4 regions of the Buttiauxella sp. JUb87 genome follow, and region 3 is predicted to be linked to each of the others. Evidence: predicted binding sites of a transcription regulator. Region 3 holds the regulator's gene; each other region holds the start of a gene.

Region 1 (7,780 bases), on a different contig from region 3:
GCGAGTTTATTTGCACCTTCTTCCGGACGAGCGTGTGGCATCGCAATGCCTGGCCCTACCACGTAATACGGACCGATAGATTCATGAGTGCGATAAATAGCGTCAACATAACGTGGTTCGATCGAACCATTTTCAATCAGCGGACGACATGAAATAGCCACGGCATCGCGCCAGTCTTTAGCCTGTTCTACGACCTGAATGACCTCTGTGGTTAATAGATTCTTTAACATGCGACTGATAACTCCCGATGATAATTAACAGGAGGGTAGATTTTTTGCGCAGACATTAATGTGATGGTTGTCTCATTTGATAGCGCTACCTGATAGCGCTATCAAGGATTGTGATAGCGCTATCATTTATCCCAGGTCTGACTTTGGCTATATCCAGTTCCTGCATATACAATGCGTGAGAGTTTTTGCTAACGTGATCAATAGTCTGACGAACAGACGGTGAATTAAAAATAATGAAAACAGTTAGTTGTATTAACTCGGGGAGCCAGAATGGAAAAAACGCGTAAGCGCCGAGGTACCGGGCGGGTCACACTGCAAGAAGTTGCCAATTATGCAGGCGTTGGAACCATGACCGTTTCTCGGGCATTAAGAACGCCGGAACAGGTTTCCGATAAACTGCGCGAGAAGATAGAGCAAGCGGTGGAAGAACTGGGTTATATCCCCAATCGGGCAGCTGGTGCGCTCGCTTCTGGCCACAGCAATACCATCGCGGTGTTGATTCCTTCCTTGATCGACAAAGCCAGTTCGCGCTTTATGCAGTCGCTGCAGCAAGTGCTGAATAAAAACGAATTCCAGTTACTGCTTGGCTGTCATGAACATAATCAGCATAAAGAAGCTGAAATATTAATGACGCTGCTGCAAAGCAACCCGGCGGCACTGGTGATTTTTGGTTCGCAGCTGGCAGAGAAAACCTGGCAAATACTCGAAAAGGCTAACATTCCGACGATAAACGTTGTGGGTTCCCCATTTAGTCAGGCGAAAATTTCCCTCGAAACCGGCTTTTTTGAGGCCTCGCATAAACTGACGGAACATTTGCTGGATCAGGGTTATAAAAATATCGGCTTTATTGGTGCGCATATGGACAACCGCCTGCAACGCCAGCAGCTTAATGGCTGGCATAAAGCGATGCTCAGCCGCTATCAAAACTCTGATCAAGTGATTACCACTCCGGAAGCCGCCAGCCTGCAGTTCGGGCGTTATGCATTAACTGAAATACTGCAACGCCAGCCGGATCTGGATGCGGTTATTTGCAGCCATGAAGAAATTGCCCTGGGGATTATGTTTGAGTGCCAGCGCCGCTTGCTGAAAATTCCTGGAAACATCGCAGTCGCTTGTCTTGATGGCTCTGACAGTTGCGATCAAACCCATCCGACACTAACGTCCATACGTATAGATTATAAAAAAATGGGCAAAGAGGCGGGCAAAATGCTGATTGAGTTACTAAATAACGATGATGACGATGAGTTAGATGAATCACGTGTTGAGTTGTTCAACTACCAGGTTGAATTACGTCAAAGCACCTGAGCGCGGTCGTTGTAGGGCGGATAAGCTTGCGCCATCCGCCATCGTTCTTAAACCGTGATATTCCAACCCCGCGCACGCCACAACTCCGGCAACTGCGCTAAATCGGTAAACGTCGTTACTTTCGGGTGATCAATCGGCTGGTTGTGTGGGTCGGCGCAAAAATAGAAAACTTCCATGCCTGCGGCAATACCGGATTGCGCACCGGCCATAGAGTCATCCACCAGCACACAGTTTTTGATATCCACATTCATTGCCTCGGCGGCGTGGAACATCAGTGCCGGATCCGGTTTCCACGTCTGTATATCGTAGCCGCTAAACAGTTTGTCCAGGAAATGGTGGAGCATGCCGGTTTTGCCCAGTGAATGCTGCATTTTGCTGACCGGGCCGTTGGAAACGATACACATCGGCACGTTGATTTGCGCAATTAGTGCTGCTGCGCCGTCAATCTCTACCAGCTCGCTATCAAACAGACGCGAAACTTCGGCGCGATAAACCGGCTCCAGTTCATCTTTTGGCAAGTTCACTCCATAGCGGGTATTAATCGTGTCGATTATTTCGTAGAGCTTGATTCCCTTGAAAGTTTTGAAAACCTCCTCGAGCGCAAGTTCGATGCCGTATTGCGCAAACATATGCACGTAGGCTTTGGAGCAAATAACCTCACTATCGACCAGTGTGCCATCGCAGTCGAAGAACACCGCATCTATCCGGGACATACCGCTTCCTTATTTCTACCCATCGCCCTTCAATATGCAGGGGTGTTGACTGCTCTCATTCACCCGAATCACTTACTTGAGTAAGTTCATCGGGATTCATTCGATTGCCGCCTACCTGCATCTTGAAGTAGCTCGGGTATAAGATTAAATATCTACTTTACCCAATTTGCAGAATTTTTGCGGCACGCAATCGTTGCCGTATAAGTAAATTCAATGAAAAAAAATTAGCGTGGGTCATTATGTTTGGGAATTTTTGGTATAGGATAACGACGGATTTTCCCTCTCAATGTTCGGAATTAACACTAATGAGCCAACCACAATCTACTCCGGCCGCAAATCCGGGGCTGCTCGAGCGCGTGTTTAAACTGCGCGAACACGGCACCACGGCACGCACTGAAGTGATCGCCGGTCTTACGACCTTCCTGACGATGGTGTATATCGTTTTCGTCAACCCGCAGATCCTTGGCGCCGCTGGTATGGATACCCAGGCCGTTTTTGTCACCACCTGTTTGATTGCCGCATTAGGTAGCATCCTGATGGGTATTTTCGCCAATCTGCCAGTCGCATTGGCTCCGGCAATGGGCCTGAACGCCTTCTTCGCCTTTGTGGTGGTAGGTGCGATGGGGATTTCCTGGCAAGTTGGGATGGGTGCTATTTTCTGGGGTGCAGTAGGCCTGCTGTTGCTGACCATTTTCCGTGTGCGTTACTGGATGATTGCGAACATTCCGGTGAGTTTGCGTGTCGGTATCACCAGCGGTATTGGTCTGTTCATCGGCATGATGGGCCTGAAAAATGCCGGGATCATCGTGGCTAATAAAGACACGCTGGTGGCCATCGGTAACCTGACTTCGCACAGCGTACTGCTTGGCGCGCTGGGCTTCTTTATCATCGCCATTCTTGCCTCGCGCAATATTCACGCTGCCGTGCTGGTTTCAATTGTAGTCACCACGCTGCTGGGCTGGATGATGGGCGACGTGCAATACCACGGTATTGTTTCCGCGCCACCAAGCGTGCTGTCTGTTGTGGGCCAGGTTGATTTAGCCGGTTCGCTGAACATTGGTCTGGCGGGTGTTATCTTCTCCTTTATGTTGGTTAACCTGTTTGACTCATCCGGCACGCTGATTGGCGTGACAGACAAAGCCGGGCTTGCCGACGAAAAAGGGAAATTCCCACGCATGAAGCAGGCGCTGTACGTTGATAGCGTGTCTTCAGTTGCGGGTGCATTTATCGGGACTTCTTCCGTTACCGCGTATATCGAAAGCTCTTCTGGCGTGTCTGTTGGCGGGCGTACTGGCCTGACGGCGGTCATCGTTGGTTTGCTGTTCTTGTTGGTTATCTTCCTTTCCCCGTTAGCAGGCATGGTTCCGGCATATGCTGCAGCTGGTGCGTTGATCTACGTTGGCGTGTTGATGACGTCGAGTTTATCGCGCGTGAAGTGGGACGACCTGACAGAAGCGGTTCCTGCGTTTATTACTGCGGTAATGATGCCTTTCAGCTTCTCCATCACCGAAGGCATCGCGCTGGGCTTCATCTCTTATTGCGTGATGAAACTCGGCACGGGCCGCTGGCGTGAAATCAGCCCATGCGTGATTGTTGTGGCGCTGCTGTTCATTCTGAAAATCGTATTTATCGACGCACATTAATCGTTTTTGCCGGATGGCGCTTGCGCTTATCCGGCCTACGAAACAGTGAACCATGGCCGGTTATTGTGGCTGGCTGTGGTTCTCTCTGCGATACCTGCCCGGTGGCTGATGAAAGGTGCGCGTAAATATCCGCGTAAACGTCTGCTGCGAATCAAAGCCATACTTCAGACTAATATCGTAAACCTTGTTATCGGTGTCGCGTAAATCACGCGCGGCCAGCAACAATTTGCGCTCACGAATGTATTTCCCCAGACTTTCACCTTTGTAGTGCATAAACAAACGCTGTAAGTGCCACTTCGAATACCCCGCGTGATCGGCAATATCATCAATGCGTAATGGTCGATGCAAATTGTCATCAATCCACTGAACAATCGTATCGATAACCTGAGCTGAAATCGTCATACATCCCCCTGCGTGGTTCGCTTACATTGCGCTGGCAGATTCCCACCAGGCGCTAAATTGTTGTGCGTTATCATTTACCCGCACAGGCTCACCCTGCTTTGGTGTTAACAGGCGATAATTTTTCCCGATACTGGCTTCAGCGAGGCTTTTATAAGGCGCATCCCACGTATGATTTGCCAGTACAAAACGGCCTGCATGGCCCGGAAGTATGGCGCGAGCTTTGAGGTCTACTGCGGCTTGTGCAGTTTCTTGCGGCATCATATGAATATTGCTCCAGTCCTTGTCATATTGGCCGTTTTCCATAATGGCTAAATCGATCGAACCGAACTGTTCACCGATAGCTTTGAAGTGTGGCCCGTAGCCGGTATCACCGCTGTAATAGACTTTGTTGTCATTGGTCACGAACATAAAACTCGCCCATAACGTCTGGTTGCTCTTCAGACTGCGGCCAGAGAAATGCCGGGCGGGTAACACATGCACCGTCAGGTCGTTCGAGATTTTTACCGTCTGGTTCCAGTCTTTTTCATGAATGATGTCGCTATTTATGCCCCAGTAACGCAGATGCGAACCAACGCCCAATGGCGTAATCACCTGGCGGATTTTTGGCTTCAGTGCTTTGATGGTGGCGTAATCCAGATGATCGTAATGGTCGTGGGAGATAATCAGCAGATCGATTTCAGGCATCGACTCAGCCGTCCACGGGTAATCCCCAGGGAAGGCTTTATTGATAAATGAAAACGGGGCGGCGTAACTGCTGAAAACGGGATCGATAAGAATGCGTTTGCCGGCCAGCTGGATGTACCAGGAGGAGTGCCCGAGCCAGACCATCGTATCTTGTTCCAGCGGCAGATTAGCCAGTGAAGTTTTCACTAGTGGTAGAGGTTGTTGAGGGCGAGAATTTTCCCGCTTCGCGGTTAAAAATCCCCACCATGCCGCAAGCTTACTTTTCTGCCCGGTATAGCCAAGCGTTGGGATCTGGTTGCGAAATTGTCCATCAACGTAATTTGCAGAGCGTTCGACTAAACTTAGACCTTCTCCTTGCGGAGCCTGGCCAAACCCGGCATTCAGGACAAAAGGCAAACTGGCTGCTGTTGCAATCAACATAATTATTACCGCGCATATGGAGAATCGTTTCATTTCCTGGCCTGCACAAATCGTTCCATCCATTGGCACGAAGCTGTAAACTTGATAATGAGTGAGTAAGCACTCATTATAGATAAGGAGTGACGACCGTCAAGATGCTTTTCAAACGCTGACATTGAACGTTGCAGTGGCGAAGTTGGCGTGATTCAATTTGGTTTTTAAAATATGGGGTAAAACGTTGTGGCTCGTCCGAAGAGTGAAGATAAAAAATTAGCGTTACTGGATGCAGCAACCATCGCCATAGGCCAGTCGGGGATTGCGGCATCAACTGCGCAAATTGCCCGTGGCGCAGGCGTCGCGGAAGGTACTCTATTTCGTTATTTTGCCACTAAGGACGATTTGATAAACGAGCTGTACCTGTATTTGAAACAAAGCTTACTTATTTCCATGCAGGCGAATCTCGACCGCACACTGAAAGACCCGAAAGAATATACCCGCTATATCTGGAACAGCTACATCGACTGGGCGATTGGTCACCCTGAAGCGCATCGGGCGATTCGTCAGCTGTCGGTGAGCGATAAGATTGATGATGACACGAAGCAAAAAGTGGCGGAGTTATTCCCGGAATTACATGAGATCTGTTCGCAATCGATACTGAAGGCTTTTCAGTGCGGCCCGTATCGCGCGTTTAGTGATGCGATTTTTTCTTCGCTGGCAGAAACGACCATGGAATTCGCCAGCCGTGAACCGGAACGTGCTGGCGATTTTAAGGCTTTAGGCTTCGAAACGATGTGGCGCGCTTTAGCTAATTAGTTTTTAACTCGCTGAATATAATTACCAAATGCCGTCAGCTGCCCGGCCAAATGATCGAGCGTGCTTTGATCAACCACTTCGCCAGTTTGCACATCCACTTTGTTTTGAATCACGCCGCCCATAAATTCAGGCTTGTTCATCACCATCGCGTCGAGGAACACCAGAATCTGGCGCAGATGGTACTGGCAGCGTGCGCCACCAATCGCGCCCATGGAACAGGTCTGAATCAGCACTGGTTTCCCAGCCAGTGGCTGTTCCGGTAAACGTGACAGCCAGTCGATGGCGTTCTTCAGGCCACCTGGCACCGAATAGTTATATTCTGGCGTGACAATCACAACGCCATCTGCGGTGCGGATTTGCTCAGCAATCGCTTCAACCGTTGCCGGGAACCCCTCTTCTTGCTGTATATCGGCGTCATACAATGGAATGTCTTTGATCGACGGCAATGCCTCAATGCTCATCCCCGCTGGGGCGATGCCAGGCAAAGTGCGGGCGACCATCGCGTTGAATGAGCCATGGCGCAGGCTACCTAATAACGTGACTATCTTTAACGTGTCGGACATGAATACCTCTTTTTGTCAGGACGTTCAGGAAAGATCAGTTTTGATATAACGCTTTTTCTGACGACATACTGGTTAAGCGAATTATGCTGCCGTTAGGATCGCGATAACGTGATTTGACATCCCACAGACTATGCCAGCTTTGCGGGCTTTCAAACTCCCACAAACTCAATTTTTCTATGGCGGGCGACACTACGCATCCCCAGATTAACAGGCCTTCCACATCACTGATCGCTTCAATTTCTGATTGATCATTTGTGCGAATCCGACCCGCACCAGGCAGAAGCTGCCAGCTTTCTTCACGACCGGTCAATTTAAAAGCACTTTGATGCAGTGTGCGTAACTGTGCTCTGGCCTCACCTGGGTTTTTTTGAGTGTTTATCCAGATAGACTCATTGCTGCGGAAAATGGAAGCTGAAGCAACAGAAGGAAGATTGCCGAACGACTGATTAATTTCGAAATCGAGTCCGCAACGGCCTTCGGTGGTGACCAACACACCGACTTTGTTTCCGGCATAAGCAATGCTGAAGTCCATCAACGACGTGTCAGCAAAATGCGGGCGCCCGGCGGAAGTGGTGACAATCTTGGGCAGTTGTTGAATGCCATACAGCATATGAAGGAGTTCAGCCAACAGGCTACGTGAGGCTAAGAATCGTGAACGGCGATGTTCCGGCATTTGTTGAGCGAAGGCGAGGCATTCTTCATTCAGCCGGCTCGAAAAGGGGAATTTGGGATTGATCGTCCATCTTGCGAAATGCGTTGCCATTTTTCTCTCCTTGATAATGGGCAATCTACTTTTCATTCAATTGTAGATTTTTTAGCAACGAAACGCACGGGGATGAGCGTGTAAAAAAACATCAATTGATCAACCCTATGAATACTTAGGTTTTTAAATTACAGACGAAACGGTAAAAAAATCCCGCAACACTTATCCTGCTAAATCAGGCGCGTTGCGGGATGAGTAAAAAGTGAGCACACGCTTACTTTTTTAGTTTATTTACCGATACAGAAGCTGGAGAAAATGCGTCCAA
Region 2 (7,780 bases), 180 kb from region 3:
GTATTTGCCGTCTTCATACCATTGTTGGCCAAGCTCACCGCCGCCACGCACGTGGGCAATCGCATAGACAAAACCACGGTCTAACAGGCTCAAACGGCTGCTGCTGAAATCAGCATCCATACTGCTGCCATACGAGCCATAGCCGTACACCAAAAGTGGATTTTTCCCACGGATGAAATGTTCACGGTGATAAACCAGTGATACCGGCACCTGGACGCCATCTCGTACCGTTATCCATAAATGTTCACTGCGATAGTGACTGGCATCAAATCCCGCCACTTCGCTTTGTTTAATGACGCGCCGCTCGCCGGTATCCATATCCAGCTCGAATAAGGTATCAGGCGTAGTCATTGACGAGTAACCGTAACGTAGTCGGGAAGATTCCGGTTCAGGATTGTAGCCAACCCAAGTTACGTATGCCGGATCGTCAAAAGCAATTCCGGTCACTTCGTGCGTTTTACGGTTAATTTGCCGTAGGCTGGTTAGCCCTTGCTGGCGTTCTTCAACAACCAGCCAATCGGTAAACAACGTAAACCCTTCCAGCATGACGTTTTCACGTGGTGGAATCAGCTCTTCCCATTGGCTTTCGTCGCGCACTTTTGAGCGATACAAACCAAAGTTTTTGCCTTCACGATTCGAACGCAGATAAAAATGATGTTGATAGTGATCGAGAGTGTATTCGTGGTCTTTACGGCGTGGTGCAAAACTTTGTGGCTGCGCATCCACCAGCTCGGCATCCAGCAACAACACTTCGCTGGTCGTCGCGCTGCTCAGGTAAATCAGGACAAAATGCTTCGAAGTCGTTTTATGCACGCTGACATAAAACATTTCGTCCTTCTCTTCGTAAACCAACTCGTCGGACGTGGAAGGATGCCCTACCGTATGTCGCCAGACCTGATATGGCAGCAGCGTTTTAGGGTGCTTGCGGACGTAGTAAAGCGTGGCGGAATCATTCGCCCAGACAAAACTGCTGTCGACATTTTCCAGCACTTCCGGGTACCAGTTCCCGGTTTCCAGATTGCGGAAACGCAAACCGTACTGGCGACGCGAAAGAAAATCTTCCGCCAATGCCAGCACAGTATTGTCAGGCGTGATGCTCATCCCGCCCATCGTATAAAATTCACTGTGGGCAGCACGGCGATTACCATCCACCAGCGTGCTCCACTCTTCCCATTCAGCCAGCATCACCGACTGGCGCTGATAAATGGCGTATTCATTTCCGGTTTCAAAAACCTGGCGATAACGATAGCCATTTTGCGTATAGGGCGCGGAGACATCGCGTTGTGGGATACGGTCGATCATCTCTTTGAGCAAGCGTTCTTGTAGCGCCTGTTGCGTGCTCATGACTTGATGGCCGTAATCATTTTCCTGATGCAGATAATCAAGTACTTGCGCATCTGCGCGCTCGTCGTCGCGCAACCAATAATAGTTATCGATGCGGGTATCGCCATGAACTGACATGGTGTGAGGAATTTTTTTAGCTTTTGGTGGCATGTCGATTTTCATTTTTGAGTTAACACCCTGTAAGGGTGGCAAATTAAGACAGCCTTGCAAGCGTAACGTGGGATTTTGAGAAAAATGCCGGGGTTAACCCGGCAGATTGAGTTTCTGTTGCTGAATATCTTTTTCAATACCTTCGCGCACATCTTGTGGGATTTTTAGCGCATCACCTAACGCACTGAGATAGCTACGTTCCATAAAGTGGTCGATGTCGATTGCCGCACAGCTGAGGAAATAAAGTTCCAGAGCTTCTTCTTCGTTATTAACGCCTTGTACCAAACGCTGTGGATCAAGCGGTTGATCGATAGCCTGTTGAATCAGCGTACGGCCTGACTCTTCAATACCCGCATCCCGCAACTGTTGTTCGATTATCTGGCGCTCTTTGTCATCGATATGGCCGTCACTTTTCGCGGCAAAGACCAATGCCATTACCAGACGCTGGGTCCGCACATCAACTGGCGATTGTTGCTGCCCAAATTGCGGCTCCCCCTGATGGGTTTCACGGACGCGATCTTTATATTTGCTCCACATCACGCTTCCAGCGACTGCCCCACCGCCAACCAACAGCGCGCTGGTTCCGTATTTAGTGAGTAATTTACGCGATGATTTACTTGCCAGCAGTAACCCCGCTAAGCCACCCAGCGCGCCAGGTACCAGTAATTTGCTCAGCCCCTGAGGATCTTGAGTGGGTTGATTGTGCCTGGAAGATTTTTGGCCGGGCTGTGTCGCTTGCCCCAGCATAGACTGAAGCTGCTGTAACCAATTACTCATGAGAGACACCCTTGTTTTAGAACATAGCCACTGAGGTTAGGTGAAAGGCTGTCAAGAAGTGTCTGATAAGACTAAAGATGAGAAAAGAACCGCGCCGGTATTCCGACGCGATAAAACTTAAGCGGCTTTGGTGCGTTTACGTGGATGTTCGGCTACTTTATCATCAGAAGCCTCTTCTTCAGTAACGACTTCAGGCGTTTCATCTGCTGCTGTTGCCGTTTCCAGCTCTGGCAATTTTCCGCTTTTCAGTACGGTCGAAAGCACATCTTTGTTTTCTGCCATCCACATGGCCAGCACGTCATTTTGGCCTTCTTCGAGAGCAATTGGGCTTTGAGTGAGCCAGTCACTCAACACTTCGGCCAGGTCGAGCATTTTGTCATAGGCGTCTGCGTCCTTTTTACTGGCAAATGACATTTTTTCTTGCCCCTCTCGTACTACAACGTATTTGATTTCAACCGCCATTTTGCAGCTCCGGCTTAACTGTTTATTTAAACAGTATAATAATATTACCCTTGCATCGCAAGCGGGAAAGTCGCTGCGTACGCAAACGTTTTCGTTTATAATTCGCCGGTCTATTTTCTCCGTTTGGGTATACAGATTATGTCAATGTTGGGAACAGCGCTTCGTCCTTCAGCTACACGTGTGATGTTGTTGGGTTCAGGCGAATTAGGAAAAGAAGTGGCAATTGAATGTCAACGTCTGGGGCTGGAAGTGATTGCCGTAGACCGCTACGCTGATGCCCCAGCGATGCACGTCGCGCACCGTAGTCATGTCATTAATATGCTTGATGGTGCCGAACTTAAAAAGCTGGTCGCTGCTGAAATGCCCGATTTTATCGTTCCCGAAATTGAAGCCATTGCCACGGATATGCTGGTAGAACTGGAGCAGCAAGGCCAGAACGTTGTCCCGTGCGCCCGAGCCACTAAGTTGACCATGAACCGCGAAGGTATTCGTCGTCTGGCAGCTGAAGAGTTAGAACTGCCCACTTCAAGCTACCGCTTTGCCGATAGCGAAAGCGCTTTCTTGCAAGCCGTCGAAGAAATTGGCTTCCCTTGCATCGTTAAACCGGTAATGAGCTCTTCAGGCAAAGGGCAAAGCTTTATCCGCAATGCCGACCAGTTAGCCAAAGCCTGGGAATACGCTCAACTCGGTGGCCGGGCAGGCAAAGGACGCGTCATTGTCGAAGGGGTGGTGAATTTTGATTTTGAAATCACTTTGTTGACCATCAGCGCAATCGATGGCGTGCATTTCTGCGCGCCAATTGGTCATCGTCAGGAAGACGGCGATTATCGTGAGTCGTGGCAGCCACAAAAGATGAGTGATGTTGCGATTTGTCGCGCGCAGGAAATTGCCGAGAAAGTCGTGAAATCCCTGGGGGGCTTCGGGTTGTTTGGCGTTGAGCTGTTTGTCTGTGGCGATGAGGTCATTTTCAGCGAGGTTTCCCCGCGTCCACATGATACCGGCATGGTGACGCTGATTTCTCAGGATTTGTCAGAGTTTGCATTACATGTCCGCGCCTTCCTCGGCTTGCCAATTGGCGATATTCGCCAGTATGGCCCGGCGGCTTCTGCGGTGATCCTGCCAGAATTAACCAGTGATAACGTCCAGTACGGTAACGTCGCGGGTGCGGTAGGTGCCGGTTTGCAGGTGCGTCTGTTTGGTAAGCCGGAGATTGAAGGTAAACGCCGTATGGGTGTCACGCTGGCAACAGGTTCTAGCGTGGAAGATGCGATTGCGCGTGCGATTGCCGCAACCAAAGCGGTTATCGTCAAAGGATAAAAAAACCGGTCACATCGTTATCTATGTGACCGGTTTTACGCAGCTACAACTTAAAGAATGGCGTATTATTTCGCGCCTTCAACCGCTTCACGAGCAAGCTGAGTAATACGGTCGTAATCACCTGCTTCCAGTGCGTCAGCCGGAACCAACCATGAGCCACCGATACACAGAACGCTTTTCAGTGCCAGGTAATCACGGTAGTTAGCCGGTGTGATCCCGCCAGTTGGGCAGAAACGAACCTGAGAGAATGGGCCCGCAATAGCTTGCAGTGCTTTGGTGCCACCATTCGCTTCAGCCGGGAAGAATTTGAATTCTTTCAAGCCGTAATCCAGACCCAGCATCAGTTCAGAAACAGTGCTGATACCCGGAATCAATGGAATTGAGCCTTCGGTTGCCGCTTTCAACAGTGGCTCAGTCAGACCCGGGCTGATAGCGAACTGCGCGCCAGCTTCGGTCACTTCTGCCAGTTGCTCTGGGTTCAGAACGGTACCCGCACCAATAATCGCTTCTGGTACTTCTTTAGCGATAGCGCGAATCGCGTCCATTGCACATGGAGTACGCAGAGTCACTTCCAGAACGCGCACGCCACCAGCAACTAATGCTTTAGCCATTGGTACTGCGTGTTCCAGTTTGTTAATTACAATAACCGGGACAACCGGCCCTGTTTTCAGGATCTGTTCCGCAGTAGTTTTCCAGTTTTTCATCTAATAAGGCCTCTTCAACCAACTTTATAATTCGTTTCCAGTGCGGCAATTGCTACATCTGGTCCTTAAAATTTAATGCAGGTCGCGCCCTGTTCCGCGCCAGATAACTGTTCGCGTAACGCGCTAAATAGTTCACGGCCGGTTCCAACGCGATCAGCGCTGAGGTCCGGGTGATATGCAGTGCGTTTTGCAAGCTCTGCATCATCGACCAGCAATGTCAGTTCACCCGTTTGACCATTGACGCGAATCATATCGCCATCACGGACTTTCGCCAGCAACCCACCATCATAGGCTTCTGGCGTAACATGGATTGCTGAGGGCACCTTACCTGATGCACCCGACAGTCGTCCATCAGTGACTAACGCAATTTTGAAACAGCGGTCCAATAATACCCCAAGTGGCGGCATAAGTTTATGTAATTCTGGCATGCCATTCGCTTTTGGCCCTTGATGGCGCACAACAACCACGCAGTCACGGTCCAGCAGACCTGCTTCAAACGCTGGCAAAACGTCATGCTGGCTTTCAAAGATGACGGCGGGAGCTTCGATAATTTGATTTTCTACGGGGACTGCAGAGGTTTTCATTACTGCACGGCCGAGGTTACCGCTAAGCACTTTGGTGCCGCCGTGTTTGGAGAATGGTTTTTCAAAGGTTGCAATGACATCGGTATCGAGTGCGGTTGTCGCACCTTCACGCCATGCAAGCTGCCCATTATCCAGCCATGGTTCCATGGTGTAGTGATGCAGACCAAAGCCCGCAACAGTGTTCACGTCTTCATGCAGCAGGCCACCTTTGAGCAATTCGCGCATTAGCACTGGCACACCGCCCGCGGCCTGGAAGTGATTGATGTCCGCCGGGCCGTTCGGGTACAGGCGCGCCAGCAAAGGCACCACATCAGAAAGATCAGAGAAATCATCCCAGTTAATGATGATACCTGCTGCACGCGCCATCGCGACCAGGTGCATCGTATGGTTGGTAGAACCGCCGGTTGCCAACAACGCAACAATGCCATTGACCACTACTTTTTCGTCAATCATTTTACCGAGTGGCATCCACTCGTTGCCATTTCCTGTCAGGCGCGTTACCTGACGTGCCGCTGCCGCCGTTAGTTCATGGCGCAGAGGGGCATCCGGATGAACAAACGAAGAACCCGGGAGCTGCATCCCCATAAACTCAACCACCATTTGGTTGGTATTGGCGGTGCCGTAAAAAGTACAGGTGCCTGGCGCATGATAAGAAGCGGCTTCAGATTCCAGCAATGCCAGACGGTCAACTTTGCCTTCAGCATAAAGCTGGCGAATGCGTACTTTCTCTTTATTGGCCAAACCACTGGCCATTGGGCCTGACGGCACAAACACCGCTGGTAAATGGCCAAATGAGAGTGCAGCCATAGTCAAACCGGGGACAATTTTGTCGCATACGCCCAGGTACAGCGCGCCGTCGAACATGTTGTGGGACAGGCCGATAGCGGTGGACATCGCGATAATTTCGCGGCTCAGCAATGAAAGCTCCATGCCGTCCTGGCCCTGAGTCACGCCATCACACATTGCTGGCACACCACCTGCAACCTGCCCTACGGCACCAACAGAGTGCAACGCTTTACGAATCTGATCAGGGTAATACTCATAAGGTTGATGCGCAGAGAGCATGTCGTTGTAGGAGGTAATGATCGCAATGTTGTTACGCAGCATACTTTTCAGCGAAGCTTTATCTTCCGGCTGACAAGCAGCAAAACCGTGGGCCAGATTTCCGCACGCCAGCTCAGATCGGTGGACTGTGTTGGACTTCGCTTTTTCGATGCGAGCCAGATAAGTTTCACGGGTCTGGCGGGAACGTTCAACGATGCGCTTTGTTACGCGTAACAAAATTGGATTCATAAAAGATCCTCTTTAAAGTGGCTGCCGTCGCTTTGGGCAGGTGGTCGAGGTTACCGGCTCTTTTCTCTCAATGAGGCGGCAATCCGTACCATCAGGGCAAAATCGCTTCAGCTAGTGTAAATAAAAAAGCCCTGCTGGTGAATCCAGTCAGGGCTTTTATATTAAAAAATTTTCACCACTTTGGCGCTAGATCATGTTACCGGTAAAATACGAATCGTTTGTTACACGATTTTTACACAATGACACCGATTCCATCCGCTAAATCAGTCGAGTTGCAGGTAGACGGCAAATGACCGAATCCCCAGCAGCTTACATTAGTAAGTGACTGGGGTGAGCGAGTGCTGCCAACCCCCCTGCAACTTGAAGGATGACGGGGATTACTCAAATTCGTTCCATGAACGCCCATCACGGGTAATCATCGCCACCGATGCCACTGGTCCCCAGGTTCCGGCCTGATATGGCTTAGGTGCGTCATTGTCCGCAGCCCATGCTTCAGTGATGGAGTCGACCCATTTCCACGCTTCTTCTACTTCGTCACGACGCACGAACAGTGCCTGAATACCACGCATGGTCTCCAGAAGCAGGCGCTCGTAAGCATCTGCCAGATGTGTTTCGTTAAAGGTTTCGGAGTAACTCAGATCCAGTTTGGTGGTTTGCAGGTTGTGCTTGTGATCAAGCCCTGGCACTTTGTTGAGCACCTGGATATCCACACCTTCGTCCGGTTGCAGACGGATGGTAAGTTTGTTTTGCGGCAAATCTTGCCAGGAATCTTTAAACAGGTTCAGTGCAGGGCTCTTGAAGTAAACCACGACCTCAGAGCATTTTGTCGGCAGACGTTTCCCGGTACGCAGGTAGAATGGCACGCCAGCCCAACGCCAGTTGTCGATATCCACACGGATAGCCACGAAGGTTTCAGTGCCGCTCGTTTTGTTGGCACCTTCTTCTTCCAGGTAACCCGGGACTTTTTTACCCTGTGCAAAGCCCGCCGTGTACTGGCCACGAACCGCTTTCTCGCGCACATTGCTACGGTCAATACGGCGCAGGGATTGCAGAACTTTCACTTTCTCGTCGCGGATATGGTCGGCAGTCAGATCGGATGGTGGTGACATGGCAATCATGCACAGGATTTGCAGCAGGTGGTTTTGAATC
Region 3 (7,780 bases):
TGATTACGGGACTTACCGCCCAATTTGCTGCCCACGACGCGCCAATGGGTGCCGGGGTTGTCCACGGTGTTAACGACACAACTTGTGCCACCCAACCTAATTTAGTCGCGATGTAAGCCAGGGTTGCGTTAATCATCGGCACCAAAGTAAACGGCAAGAAGAACAGCGGGTTCATGATGATTGGCGTACCGAACAAAATGGGTTCGTTGATGTTAAAGAAGCTTGGCACCACGCCCATTTTACCGATAGTACGCAGGTGAATGGCGCGGCTACGCAGCAGCAAGAACGCCAGCGGCAATGTTGAACCGACGCCGCCAATCAGCAGGTAGTGATCCCAGAAACCTTGCAGGTAGATATGTGGCAGCACGTTACCGGCGGCGAGTGCGGTCTGGTTCGCCGAAAGGTTGGCCATCCAGAATGGGTTCATAATCCCGGTGACAATCAGTGCACCGTGGATACCGGCAAACCACAGGATCTGGCAGATAAACACCGAAATCAGAATCGCAGGCAATGAGTCAGAGGCCGAAACCAGCGGTGCCAGCAGGTGCATGATCGCTTCCGGAATAATCATTCCGGTGGTCGATTCAATAAATAAGTTCAGCGGATGGAGCGTGGCGACAATCACCACCACCGGAATCAGGATCTCAAACGAACGCGCAACACCGGTTGGGACTTCTTTCGGCAAGCGGATAGTGATGTTGTGGCGTTTGAGGAACGCATACATTTCGCTGGCATAAATGGCCGTCAGCAGAGCGGTAAAGATGCCCTGTCCAGAGAAGTATTGTGTTGAAATCTGCCCGTCTTTATACGGTGCTGCGACCAGTAAAAAAGCCATAAATGCCAGTAAGCCGGTCATAATCGGGTCGAGCTTATAGTGCTTTCCGAGGCTTGCACCAATACCGACCGAAATAAAGAATGTCATGACACCCATGCTGAGGTTAAACGGCAACATCAGCTGTTCGCGGTAGGTGAGAGAAAAACTCAACCACGAGCGGGCAAAACCCCAACTACTGTCAGGTGAGAACGGCGGGAAAATAAATACTAACAAGAAAGAACCGATGATCATAAACGGTAGGGCAGAGATAAAGCCGTCGCGGATGGCGATGACATGGCGCTGAGAGCCCATCGCTCCGGCCATGGGAGTGACTTTTTGCTCAATCACATTGACCATTTTTTGGTAGATGCTCATGGCGGTATCCTTGTTATTGTCGGGGTAAGTGGATTGATTGTGAAACAACAGGGAAACCGGTTTCCATTGAATAAAGAGATAAGTGTTAGCGAGATCAAACTCGTGAGGAAAGGAGAGCTGGAAACGTGAAGAAGTTCACGATTTGTTAAGAAAATGCTAAACCCCGGACTAGCCGGGGTATTAAATCAGTGCGGGACGCGTAAGCCGTGTTCGATGCCGCGGCTAAAGACGATTTGCCACAGCTGAATATCGCGGGCGCGGAAGGCTCCGGCACACGCATTAAGGTAATAACTAAACATCCGTTTGAATCGTTCTGAATAGTTACTGGCAAATTCCGGCCAGGTATTCTGGAAACGCTCGTGCCATGCCATTAACGTTTTATCGTAGTCGGCACCAAAGTTATGCCAGTCTTCCATCACGAAATGGCCTTCATTGGCATCGGCAATCTGGCGCACGGACGGCAGGCAACCGTTCGGGAAAATGTATTTGTCTATCCACGGGTCAACGCAGTTATCGGTTTTATTCGAACCAATAGTGTGCAGCAGGAAAATACCCTCCGGTTTCAGGTTGCGGTCAACCACATTGAAATAGGTGGCATAGTTTTTCGGCCCGACGTGTTCAAACATGCCAACTGAAACAATGCGGTCAAACTGCATTTCTAAATCGCGATAATCTTGCAGCAAGATAGTCACGTCCAGCCCGAGACAACGTTCCTGAGCCATTTTCTGCTGCTCGGCAGAAATGGTCACGCCATGAACCACGACCCCATAATGCCGTGCGGCATATTCCGCAAGCCCACCCCAGCCGCAGCCGATATCCAGCAGCGTCATACCTGGCTCAAGATGCAACTTATCGCAGATCATTTTCAGTTTGGCATTCTGCGCATCGCTAAGGGTAGTGGCTGATTTCCAGTAGCCGCAGGAATATTGCATATGTTCATCGAGCATCCGGCTAAATAAGTCGTTGCCAAGATCATAATGTTCTTTACCGACAATCCAGGCGCGTTTTTTGGATTGCAGATTTAATATTCGGGCTGCAGCAATGCGCAGGGTGTCTTTTAAATGGCGGGGGAGTTGATTCTCAAGTCCGGCACGGATGGTGTTATTGAAAAATATATCCAGCCGTTCGCAGTCCCACCAGCCGTCCATATAGCTTTCACCCAGCCCGAGGGTGCCTTCTTGCAGCACGCGCTTAAAAAAATCGGGATGCTTAACCTGGATATCGAAAGGGCGCGGGCCGTTAATTTCCACGCCAGCCTGCGTGAGCATTTCGCTCACGATTCGATACCACGGGTTATTTCTTATGCTGACTTCTTCTATACACGATGAACTCATAGCTTCTCCATCACCATTGTGAGAGGAACCTTAAAACAGCGTAGACGCTATTTTGGGCATGTGAGAAATGTCACGGAAAATACCGCGAGCCTGATATCCGACGTAGAACAGAGAAAGGGGGGCGAGAGCCCACAAAAAAAGCTTCTAAAACAACAAACGGGAGCACAAAGGCTCCCGTCAAAACGTCATTATTATTGTGCTGACGGTCAAGCCGTAAATAAGTATAGGCTCGCCCAGGCGGTGATTCAATGAAATATTGTTAGCAAGCTAACTACATTGCTGTCACGCAAACGATACATTAATGTGCATCGGATTCAGCAGGTTGCCAGACTTTGACATGACTACGGCGTTGCAGCAAGTAGCCCAACATGGCTAAGACGATGGTCACCAGCATGACGCTGGTGGTGGTCAACAACGGGGTTGCGACCAACCATGACACCATCAAACTTGCCAGGAAGCACAAACCTAATTGCAGCGTATTTTGCAATGCAGCTGCTTTACCGGTGGCCTGTGGGAATGGCAACAAGGCTGAAGCAACGACGATCGGGTAAATCGCACCATTAGCAATCGCCATCACGCAGAATGGAATCAATAGCAGCGTGAGGCTGGCATGGCCGCTGACCGCCACACCCCAGGTACCGAAAATGCTCAGGGTGTAGAGCGCAAGTAACCATGGCAACATTTGCTTGCCTTGCCATTTTTGCAGCGCGCTACGGCAGCCGTAGCCGCCAATCAAGAAGGCGATGGTTTGCGGCACATAACTCAGGCCAATAACCGCCGGGCTATAACCCATATCGTTAAGAATGAATGGCGAACCGGTCAGCCAGGCAAAGAAGCTGGCGGAGCAGGCGGCATAAATCAATACGTTCCCGCTGTACACGCGTGAGCGCAGCAAAGAGGTAAAGCTGACTTTATTATCTTCGGTTTGCGGATGGTGCTGAGTGCGGGGTTTCAGACGTAAAGTCGGGATCATCAGCACCAGCGTGATGGCAAACAGAGTGGCGAAAATCGCCTGCCAGTCAAAGTGAGTCAAAATCCAGCTACCGAGCAGCGGTGCCAACGCCGGAGACAAGCCAACCAGTGGCATAATGGTGGCGAAAATACGGTTAGCGCGATTCGCCGGATAGTAATCGGTCACCAAAGCTTGCCAACTGACGGCCGCAGAACAGACGCCAACCGCCTGAACAAAACGCAGTACCAGTAGCGCGGTGGCGCTTTCAACCCACAGCATGCCAATACAACCGATGGCGAACAGGCTCAAACCCGCCAGTAATACCGGTTTACGACCGAAGTGGTCTGACAATGGACCCCACATCAACTGGGCAAACGCAAAGCCGGCAAGGAACAGACTCAGGCTGGCACTGACGGCAGAGGCGTCGGTCTGTAAATCTTGCTGAATGGCAGCGAAAGCAGGCAGATACATGTCTGTGGCGAGGAACCCCAGCACACTTAATCCGGCCAGCCAGATAAGAAATCCTTTTGATGGTTGCATAATTTTCTCTTGTTTTATCTTGCAGGTTAATCGCCGCGAGAGTGTACGGAGTGCAATTACGCTTGTGAAACGCTAATATTTGTAGGTTGCGTTCAAAAAATTTGTGAGCAAAGAAATGTGGTCAGAATACTCGCTGGAAGTCATCGATGCGGTAGCGCGCAATGGCAGCTTCAGCGGTGCAGCACAAGAGTTGCACCGCGTTCCGTCTGCCATTAGTTATACGGTGCGGCAACTCGAAGATTGGTTAGCCGTTCCGCTATTCGAACGTCGTCATCGGGATGTTGAATTAACCCCTGCTGGCGTCTTTTTTCTCAAAGAAGGCCGCTCTGTTATCAAAAAAATGATGACGACACGGCAACAGTGCCAACAGATCGCCAATGGATGGCGCGGTCACCTGGCGATTGCAGTTGATAACATTGTAAAACCGGAGCGAACGCGGCAACTGGTGCTGGATTTCTATCGCCATTTTCCTGATATCGAATTACGTATCTTTCAGGAAGTGTTCAACGGCGTGTGGGATGCGCTGGCGGATGGACGCGTAGAAGTGGCGATTGGCGCGACTCAGGCGATTCCGGTTGGGGGGCGTTATGCCTTCCGTGATATGGGAACGTTGAGCTGGCGTTGCGTGGTGGCTTCCTCGCACCCACTGGCACAGTGCGACGGGACGTTAAGCGATGATGACCTGCGTGCCTGGCCATCGCTAGTTCTGGAAGATACTTCGCGTTCATTACCAAAACGAATTACCTGGCTGTTAGATAACCAGCGCCGCGTGGTAGTGCCTGATTGGGCGTCCGGTTCGGATTGCTTGAGCGCGGGGTTGTGTATCGGCATGGTGCCGTTACATATTGCCAAACCGTGGGTTGCTTCAGGGAAATGGCGCGAATTAACGCTGGATAATCCATTCCCTGACGCGGCATGTTGCCTGACATGGCAGCAAAACGATGCATCGCCAGCGTTGGCCTGGCTGTTGGATTACTTAGGCGATAGTGACACGATGAATCAGGAGTGGTTACAGGAGCCGCTGTAAGTCTGCTGGATGTCGCTTGCGCGACATCCGACACACACTTAGCGGCGATAATCGCGAAACGGGCCATCAGCCACAGAGCGGCGTTCAATCAGACGCGGGTGAACCTCAATCGACTGCGACTCTTCGCGTTTGTTGACGATTCTATCCAGCAGCATATTAAACGCCGTTTCCCCTAGCGAATCTTTCGGCTGGTGGATGGTGGTCAATGCTGGTGAGAAGTAACGCGCGTTGCGTACGTTGTCGTAACCGATAACGGAAATATCCTGCGGCACGCGCAGCCCCATTTCATCAGCAGCGCAAATAGCACCCATCGCCATAATGTCGCCGCCACAGAATACCGCTGTTGGGCGATGAGACTGGCCGATGATCTGCTGCATGGCGCGGTAACCTGATTCAGGTTCAAAGTCACCCTGAACAATCCAGTTTTCCGGAATGGAAATTCCCGCTTCTTCCAGTGCTTTCATAAAGCCTGCATGGCGGCCGCCACCGGTGTTACGTTCCATTTGCCCGGGAATGGCGCCAATTTCGCGGTGGCCGCGTTCAATCAAATAACGTCCAGCAAGATAACCGCCGTGGAAAGCGTTATCGACCACGGAGTCGGTGAAATCGGCACGAGCCTCGCCCCAGTCCATCACCACCATAGGGATGTGACGGTACTCTTCAAGCATGGTGAGCAATGATTCAGGATATTCAGAGCACATCACTAACAGGCCATCGACACGCTTTTGTGCCATCATCGATAAGTAAGCGCGCTGCTTTTCAAAGTTGTTGTGCGCGTTGCCCAAAATCAGGGTGTAGCCTTTTTCAAAGCAGCTATTTTCCACCGCTTCGATTATCTCGGCGAAATAGGGTGCTTCACTGGAAGTGGCAAGCAGACCAATCGTTTTGGTGTGATTAACTTTCAGGCTTCGTGCTACGGCGCTTGGCGAGTAGTGCAATTCTTTAATTGCTGCCCACACCGCATTGCGCGTTTCTTCCGCCACAAAACGGGTTTTGTTAATCACATGTGATACGGTTGTAGTGGAAACGTTTGCGCGCTTCGCCACGTCCTTGATTGTCGCCATTAAAATTCACTCCGGGCTATATCGTAAACCCTTGATTGCTATTATGTTAAACGTTTGCGTACGCTGACTCCACAGGCAACATGATGGTTGCAGGTATGCCGGGATTGCGACATAAAACGGGAGGAGGGCATTGAATTGACGATACGCAACAAATTAGCGAGGGATTTTGGCCTATCCAGGCGAAAAGTGGAAGAGGGAAAATTGATATCAGATTAAAACCTGGAGGATTTTTATCTCTGGTTGTGGGAAAATCACCCTGACACATCGATTGTATGGATATAAAAGGAGTTTAATGATGAGCACCGATTTGAAATTTTCAATCACGACGACGGTAATTGTTTTGGCTTTGATTGTTTTCGGCGCACTAACTGCCGTACTGCACTGATTTTTACGCTTTGATCAAGATGGGCCGCAAATCGCGGCCCATTTACTTTTGCATTAAGCTGCTAAATTCTTCGCAACAAACGCCCAGTTCACCAGCGCCCAGAAATGCTCAAGGTAGCCAGCACGAGCATTGCGGTAGTCGATGTAGTACGCATGTTCCCACACATCCACAGTCAACAGCGGTTTAGCTGCAGTCGTCAGTGGGGTGCCAGCGTTAGAGGTAGAAACAATCGCTAATGCGCCATCTTCCTGTTTAACCAGCCATGTCCAGCCAGCACCGAAGTTCTTGATAGCAGCATCAGTAAATTGCTGCTTGAACTCAGCGAAGCTACCAAAAGATTTATTGATGGCTTCCAGCAGTTCGCCAGTTGGCTCGCCGCCAGCATTTGGTGCCAGGCAGTTCCAGTAGAAAGTGTGGTTCCAGACCTGAGCGGCGTTGTTAAATACGCCACCTTCGGAAGTACGAACGATCTCTTCGAGGGTTTTACCCTCAAACGCGCTGCCTTTAACCAGATTATTCAGGTTAGTGACATAGGTTTGATGGTGTTTACCGTAATGGTATTCCAGGGTTTCGGCGGAGATATGCGGTGCTAAAGCATCTTTTGCATACGGTAGTGCAGGTAGTTCGAACGACATTGCTAACTCCTTATTATTGTTTACATCTAGACAACACTTTTAGTGCGGGTTTAGGGTAACAAATTGAAAGGGTAAGCAAAAGAGGAACACGCCTGCCCAATGAAGGGCAGGCGCAGATTTTCGACGAATTTTTAACGAATGGTTTTGGAGGTCATGACACGTTTAGCGCCAACATAGTGGCGTTGCCAGTAATCTTCGCTCAAGGAAGTGATTTGGATATCCCTGCCAGAACGTGGAGACTGAATGAACTTACCGTTGCCTACATACACGCCTACGTGATCCGCAGTACCGCGACCTTGTGTACGGAAGAATACCAGGTCACCTGTTTCCAGCTCACCACGATCCACCGAAGAGGCATCACGCAGGTGATACATTTCGTTGGCAGTGCGTGGAATACGGAACTTCACCAAATCTTTATAGGCGTAATAAACCAGACCGCTGCAATCGAAACCGGTACGCGGTGAAGTCCCACCCCAGCGATACGGTTTGCCAATCTGGCCCATCAATTTGTTCATCGCCGTTTTCTGTGCTTTTTGCACCCGGACTTTATGCGCAGCGGCAATCGTCGTTGGTTGCTCTGCTTTGACTTTCACGCAATGCGTTTTATAACCTTTACGAGGTTTACTGCATTTTTCGGTGAGAGCAACAGGCTGG
Region 4 (7,780 bases), on a different contig from region 3:
GTACTCTCGGCTGGGTTGCGCGTTAAAACAGGTTTGTTAAAGGAGAGTAATTTGCAAAGCGTTGATGTGGCGATTGTTGGTGGTGGCATGGTGGGTCTGGCGGTTGCCTGCGGCCTGCAAGGCAGCGGTTTGCGTGTTGCGGTGCTGGAGAACCATCTTCCACAGCCGCAAGCACCTGAATCTGCCCCGGCTTTACGTGTCTCGGCCATCAATGCCGCCAGCGAAAAGTTGCTGACTCACCTTGGCGCGTGGCCGAAAATTATCGCCCAGCGTGCCAGTTGTTATCACGGCATGGAAGTGTGGGATCAAGACAGCTTTGGGCATATCGCTTTTGACGATAAAACCTTTGGCTTCAGTCACCTTGGTCACATCGTCGAAAACGCCGTTATCCATCATGCTTTATGGCAACGCGCGGAACAATGCAGCGATGTCACCCTGATGGCGCCTGCCGAATTGCAGCAAGTCGCATGGGGTGAAAACGAAGCGTTTATTACCCTTAAAGACGGTGCGATGCTGACTGCACGCTTAGTGGTTGGTGCTGATGGCGCAAACTCCTGGCTGCGTAACCAGGCGGATATTCCACTGACGTTTTGGGATTATCGCCATCATGCGTTGGTGGCGACCATTCGCACTACTGAACCCCATCAAGCGGTGGCTCGCCAGATATTTCACGGCGAGGGCATTCTGGCTTTCCTGCCGTTAAGCGACCCACATTTATGTTCGATTGTCTGGTCGTTGTCACCGCTGGAAGCGGAACGTCTGCAACAGGCGAGTGCTGAAGAATTTAACCAGGCGCTGTCGGTGGCATTCGATATGCGCCTTGGATTGTGTCACGTTGAAAGTGAACGCCAGGTGTTCCCGTTGACTGGCCGCTACGCGCGTAATTTTGCCGCGCACCGTCTGGCGCTGGTGGGCGACGCCGCACACACCATCCATCCGTTAGCCGGGCAGGGTGTGAACCTTGGGTTTATGGATGCCGCTGAACTGATTGATGAAGTGCGTCGTTTGCACCGCCAGGGTAAAGACATCGGCCAGTATTTATATCTACGGCGTTACGAGCGCAGCCGCAAGCACAGTGCGGCGATGATGCTTGCCAGCATGCAGGGTTTCCGTGACCTATTTGCCGGTCAAAATCCGGCGAAGAAACTGCTGCGTGATATTGGCCTGAAACTGGCTGATACCCTTCCTGGTGTGAAATCAAAGCTTGTCCGTCAGGCGATGGGGCTACACGATTTACCGAGCTGGCTTCGTTAAACACTCCTCATACTTGCGAGTTGCAGCCGCAGCGCTGCAACTCGAATGACTTAGCGCATCCAATGTGACTGAGATCACCTTCCCTCATTTGAAAAATTCTAATCTCACCCCTTATCTCGGATTACTTTTTCTCATCCCACGTTTTTAGCGTTGTAGTGAAATTGTTTCTGAAATGGTCGTAAATGTTAGCTAACACTAAATTTTGACTTAAACACTTCTTAATTATGCGCAGCGTCTCGCATTTTTGCAGTCGAATACTCTGCATCATGCCTCCCTGGTTTTGGTCATAAGCTAATGCAATGACGGTTTGTGCCTTATGGTTTACTCCCCCATTCAGTGGTAAGTTCAGACAAAAGGTAACGTTTGCGTCGCCCTCGGGATCGATGGTGATGCTGGGTTTCGTCTGACGAAAAGGAAAGCGAACAGCGCTTTTCAACCAGATGGTTAAAGAGGAAAAAATGACTCAAAAGACCCCTTTGTTTGAACAGCACAATCTCTGCGGTGCACGTATGGTGGATTTCCATGGCTGGATGATGCCATTGCACTATGGGTCGCAGATTGATGAGCACCACGCAGTGCGCAACGATGCCGGTATGTTTGATGTTTCACACATGACCATTGTTGATCTTAAAGGCAGCCGTACCCGCGAATTCCTCCGTTACTTAGTGGCAAACGACGTTGCCAAACTGACCCAGCCGGGTAAAGCCCTCTACACCGCCATGCTCAACGCCTCCGGCGGTGTCATCGATGACCTGATTATCTATTTCCAGAGCGAAGATTATTTCCGCCTGGTGGTGAATTCCGCCACGCGTGAAAAAGACCTGGCCTGGATTAATCAACACGCCGAACCGTTCAGCGTTTCTGTCACCGTGCGTGATGACCTGGCGCTGATTGCCGTTCAGGGGCCAAACGCTCAGGCCAAAGCTGCGCAGCTGTTTACCGAAGAACAGCGTAAAGCAGTGGCAGGCATGAAACCCTTCTTCGGTGTTCAGGCGGGTGACCTGTTTGTTGCGACCACCGGTTATACCGGCGAAGCGGGTTACGAAATTGCTATGCCAAATGAGAAAGCGGCCGAATTTTGGGCGCAACTCGTTGAGGTTGGCGTGAAGCCTTGCGGACTGGGCGCGCGTGACACACTACGTCTGGAATCCGGCATGAACCTCTACAGCCAGGAAATGGATGAAAGCGTTTCTCCGCTGGCTGCCAATATGGGCTGGACCATCGCCTGGCAGCCAGAAGACCGCGATTTCATTGGCCGTGAAGCACTGGAACTCCAGCGCGAGAAAGGCACCGACCAGCTCGTTGGCTTGATCATGACCGAAAAAGGCGTATTACGTAATGAGCTGCCTGTTCGCTTTACGGATGAATCAGGCAACATTCATGAAGGCGTAATCACCAGCGGGACATTCTCACCAACGTTGGGCTACAGCATTGCTCTGGCACGCGTTCCTGCGGGCATTGGCGAAACAGCCATTGTGCAAATCCGTAACCGAGAAATGCCGGTGAAAGTGACTAAACCTATTTTTGTTCGCGGCGGTAAAGCTGTCGCGCAGTGAATTTCGAAATCAGGAGAAAAACAATGAGCAATGTGCCGAACGAATTGAAATACAGCAAAGAACACGAATGGCTGCGTAAAGAAGCTGATGGGTCTTACACCGTAGGTATCACCGAACACGCGCAAGAGCTGCTGGGCGATATGGTGTTTGTCGACCTGCCAGACGTTGGCTCCACGGTCAGCACTGGCGATGATTGCGCCGTGGCTGAATCTGTAAAAGCGGCCTCTGACATTTACGCACCTATCAGCGGTGAAATCATCGCTGTGAACAACGAGCTGAGCGATACGCCAGAGCTTATCAACAGCGAGCCATACACTGGCGGTTGGATCTTCAAAATCAAAGCTAGCGACGAATCCGAACTGGACGAATTGCTGGATGCAACGGCGTACGAAGCGCTGTTAGAAGACGAGTAATCGACACCGACTCATCCCCTCGCCCCTTTGGGGAGAGGGTTAGGGTGAGGGGAATATCAGCACATCAACCCTCACCCCGGCCCTCTCCCTGAGGGAGAAGGGGGAAACACACATCAGGAATCACCGCTCATGACCCAGTCTTTACGTCAGCTTGAAAATCACGAAGCGTTTATCGACCGTCACATTGGACCGAACGCACAACAGCAACATGAAATGCTGGAAACAGTAGGTGCTCGTTCGCTTAACGAGCTGATTGCTTCAATCGTTCCTGCTGATATCCAGCTTGCTGAGCCACCGCAGGTGGGTGAGGCTGCTACGGAATTCGCGGCCCTGGCTGAATTAAAGACCATTGCCGGACGTAACAAGTGTTTTAAAACCTATATCGGCATGGGTTACACCGCGGTGCAAACGCCACCTGTCATCTTGCGTAACATGCTCGAAAACCCAGGCTGGTATACCGCGTACACCCCGTACCAGCCTGAAGTTTCACAAGGCCGTCTTGAAGCTCTGCTTAACTTCCAGCAAGTGACTCTGGATTTAACCGGTCTTGATATCGCCTCGGCTTCTTTGCTGGACGAAGCAACCGCTGCCGCAGAAGCGATGGCGATGGCTAAACGCGTCAGCAAACTGAAGAACGCCAACCGCTTCTTTGTTGCCGCCGACGTACATCCACAGACGCTGGACGTAGTACGCACCCGTGCTGAAACCTTCGGCTTCGACGTCATCGTTGATGACGCGGCGAAAGTGCTCGATCATCAGGACGTGTTTGGCGTGCTGCTGCAACAAGTGGGTACCACCGGTGAAGTCCATGACTACAGCGCTCTGATTGTTGAGCTGAAACAGCGTAAAGTCATCGTGAGTGTTGCCGCTGACTTTATGACACTGGTTCTGCTGACTGCACCTGGTAAACAAGGTGCTGACATCGTATTTGGTTCCGCACAGCGTTTTGGCGTGCCAATGGGTTACGGTGGCCCGCATGCTGCATTCTTCGCAGCCCGTGATGAATTCAAACGTTCTATGCCAGGCCGTATTATCGGTGTTTCCCGCGATGCTGCGGGCCGGACTGCGCTGCGCATGGCGATGCAAACTCGCGAGCAACATATCCGCCGCGAAAAAGCCAACTCCAATATTTGTACTTCCCAGGTTCTGCTGGCAAACATCGCCAGTCTGTATGCGGTGTTCCATGGCCCGGCTGGCCTGAAACGTATTGCCGGGCGTATCCACCGTCTGACCGATATTCTGGCGGCTGGCCTGCAACAAAAAGGTCTGGTGCTGCGTCACAAACATTGGTTCGACACTCTGTGTGTTGAAGTCAGCGATAAAGCCGCTGTGTTGGCACGCGCCGAAGCCAATGAAATCAACCTGCGTAGCGATATTCTGAACGCGGTTGGCATCACGCTGGATGAAGCGACTACCCGCGAAGATGTGCAGGCGCTGTTCACGGTGTTGCTGGGCGATAACCACGGTCTGGACATCGACAAATTAGATCAAAACGTTGCGGGTGACAGCCTGTCTATACCGGCAGCTATGGTGCGTAATGACGAATTCCTGACGCATCCGGTGTTCAATCGCTACCACAGCGAAACCGAAATGATGCGTTATATGCACTCGCTTGAGCGCAAAGATCTGGCGCTCAACCAGGCGATGATCCCACTCGGCTCTTGCACCATGAAGCTGAACGCGGCCGCTGAAATGATCCCAATCACCTGGCCGGAATTTGCCGAACTGCACCCGTTCTGCCCGGCAAACCAGGCGGAAGGTTACCATCAGATGATTTCCCAGCTGTCTGACTGGCTGGTGAAACTCACCGGTTACGATGCGCTGTGTATGCAGCCAAACTCCGGTGCTCAGGGCGAATATGCGGGCCTGCTGGCGATTCGTCGTTATCACGAAAGCCGTAACGAAGGCAGCCGTAATCTGTGCTTGATCCCAAGTTCTGCTCACGGCACCAACCCGGCGTCAGCGCAAATGGCTGGCATGGAAGTGGTCGTGGTGGCGTGTGATAAACAAGGCAATATCGATCTTCACGATCTGCGTCTGAAAGCCGAACAGGCTGGCGATGCGCTGTCTTGTATCATGGTGACTTACCCGTCAACCCACGGCGTGTACGAAGAAACGATCCGTGAAGTGTGTCAGATCGTGCATCAGTTCGGCGGCCAGGTTTATCTGGATGGCGCGAACATGAACGCACAGGTGGGGATCACTTCTCCGGGTTACATCGGCGCGGATGTTTCGCACCTTAACCTGCACAAAACCTTCTGCATTCCACACGGCGGTGGCGGTCCAGGTATGGGGCCAATCGGCGTGAAAGCGCACCTGGCACCGTTTGTACCAGGCCATAGCGTGGTGCAGATTGAAGAGATGCTGACTCAGCAGGGCGCGGTTTCCGCAGCACCATTTGGTAGCGCATCCATTCTGCCAATCAGCTGGATGTACATCCGCATGATGGGCGCGCAGGGTCTGAAGAAGGCAAGCCAGGTGGCAATCCTGAATGCCAACTATATTGCGACTCGCCTGAAATCTGCTTTCCCGATTCTCTACACCGGGCGCAGTGGGCATGTGGCGCATGAATGTATTCTCGACATTCGTCCATTGAAAGAAGAAACCGGCATCAGCGAGCTGGATATTGCTAAGCGCCTGATTGACTTCGGTTTCCACGCGCCAACGATGTCGTTCCCGGTAGCGGGTACGCTGATGGTTGAGCCAACGGAATCTGAAAGCAAACTGGAGCTGGATCGCTTTATCGACGCGATGCTGACTATTCGCACCGAAATCGACCGCGTTGCGCGTGGTGAATGGCCGCTGGAAGATAACCCACTGGTTAACGCACCGCACACTCAGGACGAAATCGTTGCTGACTGGACGCACCCGTACACCCGCGAACTGGCAGTGTTCCCGACAGGCCATGGCAACAAATACTGGCCGACCGTGAAACGCCTGGACGATGTGTTCGGTGACCGCAATCTGTTCTGCTCTTGCGTGCCGATGAGCGAATATCAGTAAGTTTTAACACCACCCTCACCCTAACCCTCTCCCTGATGGAGAGGGGATCCGTTCGGTTTTCTCCCTCTCCTGGGGGAGAGGGGCGGGGTGAGGGCGCTACAACGTTGGAGGTAAAATGGCCGTCGCATTAGTCACCGGCGCAAGCCGTGGTATCGGTAAAGCCACCGCCATCCTGCTGGCGCAATCTGGCTACAAAGTCGTCGTAAACTACCAGCGTAATAAACAAGCAGCCGATGAAGTGATTTCAACTATTCACGCGGCGGGCGGCGAAGCGATTGCTATCAAAGCGGATATCGCCGATGAACTGCAAGTCATGGCAATGTTTGTCGAAATCGACAACGCCTTCGGCCCCGTGACCGCGCTGGTCAACAACGCGGGCATTCTGTTCCAACAATCCACCATCGAAGAACTCACTGCTGAACGCATTAACTGCGTGTTAGCGACTAACGTCACTGGTTATTTTCTTTGTTGCCGCGAAGCCGTCAAACGCATGGCAATTCGCCATGGTGGAAATGGCGGGGCGATAGTTAATGTCTCGTCGGCAGCATCACGTCTGGGCGCACCTGGTGAATATGTTGATTATGCGGCGTCAAAAGGTGCGGTTGATACCCTGACAACAGGGCTTTCTGTGGAAGTTGCGGCGCAGGGGATTCGTGTCAATTGCGTGCGTCCTGGTTTTATCTATACCGAAATGCATGCTTCGGGTGGTGAAGCCGGGCGAGTTGATCGGGTAAAAGATCTCTTACCGATGAAACGTGGCGGCCAGCCAGAAGAAGTCGCTCAGGCCATCGTCTGGCTGCTTAGTGATAAAGCCTCCTATGTGACAGGCAGTTTCCTCGATTTAGCCGGCGGTAAATAAAAAAGGCAGTTGCCTGAAACTTCAGGTGAACTGCCTTTTCCTGCAAACGGTTTTAGTTAACCGGATAAGGCGTGTAGACACCGTTTAGCGTATTCAGAAAAGCCACAATGTCGTCGACATCGCTTTGCGGTAAGCTAGTTCCTACCTGATATTTCAGCATCAGCTTCACTGCTTCATCCATCGTTTCGACATCTCCGCGGTGGAAGTAAGGCGCAGTCAGGGCGACGTTACGTAACGTCGGGACTTTTTGGCGCAGACGGTCGCGCACATCGTTAGTGACATTCATGCGCCCGATATCTGCGGCAGTGACCTCACCAAAACCAAAGTCTTTCTTCAGTCCAAGCGGCTCAAACGAACGCCCGCCAAGTATTTTCCCGCTATGGCAGGTGGCACATTTATTGTCTTTAAATAGCTGATAACCGCGTTTCTGTTGCGATGTGATTGCGTTGTCATCCCCGCGCAGATAATTATCAAATGGAGAGTCCGGCGTAATAAGGGTCTTCTCAAACTCGGCAATCGCATCCGTTATGGACGTTCCCGAGAACCCTTGTGGATACACGGCGGTGAAGTCGCGTGTCAGGATCGGGTCTTTATTTAGCTTGTCGGTAATTTCATCCCAGGATTTCGAAGCCATTTCGATAGGGTTAAGCGGAGGGCCACCCGCCTGAGCCTGAAGATCGGCGGCACGTCCATCC

Evidence for each region. Region 3 encodes PurR, which represses purine synthesis genes. Its sites were predicted from a motif close to CANGCAAACGTTTGCNTG; they were not measured.
Region 1: EC843_RS21085 (NCS2 family permease) is a predicted target of PurR. The motif match lies at 2,432-2,449, and genes of this name have one in related genera.
Region 2: purT (formate-dependent phosphoribosylglycinamide formyltransferase) is a predicted target of PurR. The motif match lies at 2,812-2,829, and genes of this name have one in related genera.
Region 4: gcvT (glycine cleavage system aminomethyltransferase GcvT) is a predicted target of PurR. The motif match lies at 1,607-1,624, and genes of this name have one in related genera.

The regions. Positions count from the first base shown of each region.
Region 1 covers NZ_SNVY01000009.1:82,326-90,105, reverse strand. Annotated here, with positions in the region: gene EC843_RS21100 (PTS sugar transporter subunit IIA) at 1-230, opposite strand, end outside; gene EC843_RS21095 (LacI family DNA-binding transcriptional regulator) at 501-1,535, shown strand; gene yieH (6-phosphogluconate phosphatase) at 1,583-2,248, opposite strand; gene EC843_RS21085 (NCS2 family permease) at 2,554-3,891, shown strand; gene EC843_RS21080 (RamA family antibiotic efflux transcriptional regulator) at 3,952-4,293, opposite strand; gene EC843_RS21075 (MBL fold metallo-hydrolase) at 4,315-5,430, opposite strand; gene EC843_RS21070 (TetR/AcrR family transcriptional regulator) at 5,617-6,189, shown strand; gene EC843_RS21065 (NADPH-dependent FMN reductase) at 6,186-6,752, opposite strand; gene EC843_RS21060 (hypothetical protein) at 6,787-7,515, opposite strand; gene mnmE (tRNA uridine-5-carboxymethylaminomethyl(34) synthesis GTPase MnmE) at 7,743-7,780, opposite strand, start outside.
Region 2 covers NZ_SNVY01000001.1:783,021-790,800, forward strand. Annotated here, with positions in the region: gene ptrB (oligopeptidase B) at 1-1,494, opposite strand, end outside; gene EC843_RS03645 (tellurite resistance TerB family protein) at 1,588-2,271, opposite strand; gene EC843_RS03650 (YebG family protein) at 2,389-2,733, opposite strand; gene purT (formate-dependent phosphoribosylglycinamide formyltransferase) at 2,872-4,050, shown strand; gene EC843_RS03660 (bifunctional 4-hydroxy-2-oxoglutarate aldolase/2-dehydro-3-deoxy-phosphogluconate aldolase) at 4,116-4,754, opposite strand; gene edd (phosphogluconate dehydratase) at 4,820-6,631, opposite strand; gene zwf (glucose-6-phosphate dehydrogenase) at 7,009-7,780, opposite strand, start outside.
Region 3 covers NZ_SNVY01000001.1:601,452-609,231, reverse strand. Annotated here, with positions in the region: gene EC843_RS02765 (PTS sugar transporter subunit IIC) at 1-1,189, opposite strand, end outside; gene cfa (cyclopropane fatty acyl phospholipid synthase) at 1,375-2,523, opposite strand; gene punC (purine nucleoside transporter PunC) at 2,822-4,015, opposite strand; gene punR (DNA-binding transcriptional activator PunR) at 4,131-5,042, shown strand; gene purR (HTH-type transcriptional repressor PurR) at 5,081-6,106, opposite strand; gene sodB (superoxide dismutase [Fe]) at 6,545-7,126, opposite strand; gene EC843_RS02730 (C40 family peptidase) at 7,258-7,780, opposite strand, start outside.
Region 4 covers NZ_SNVY01000002.1:453,864-461,643, reverse strand. Annotated here, with positions in the region: gene ubiH (2-octaprenyl-6-methoxyphenyl hydroxylase) at 1-26, shown strand, start outside; gene ubiI (FAD-dependent 2-octaprenylphenol hydroxylase) at 52-1,254, shown strand; gene gcvT (glycine cleavage system aminomethyltransferase GcvT) at 1,713-2,810, shown strand; gene gcvH (glycine cleavage system protein GcvH) at 2,834-3,223, shown strand; gene gcvP (aminomethyl-transferring glycine dehydrogenase) at 3,353-6,226, shown strand; gene EC843_RS10315 (SDR family oxidoreductase) at 6,342-7,085, shown strand; gene EC843_RS10310 (cytochrome-c peroxidase) at 7,138-7,780, opposite strand, start outside.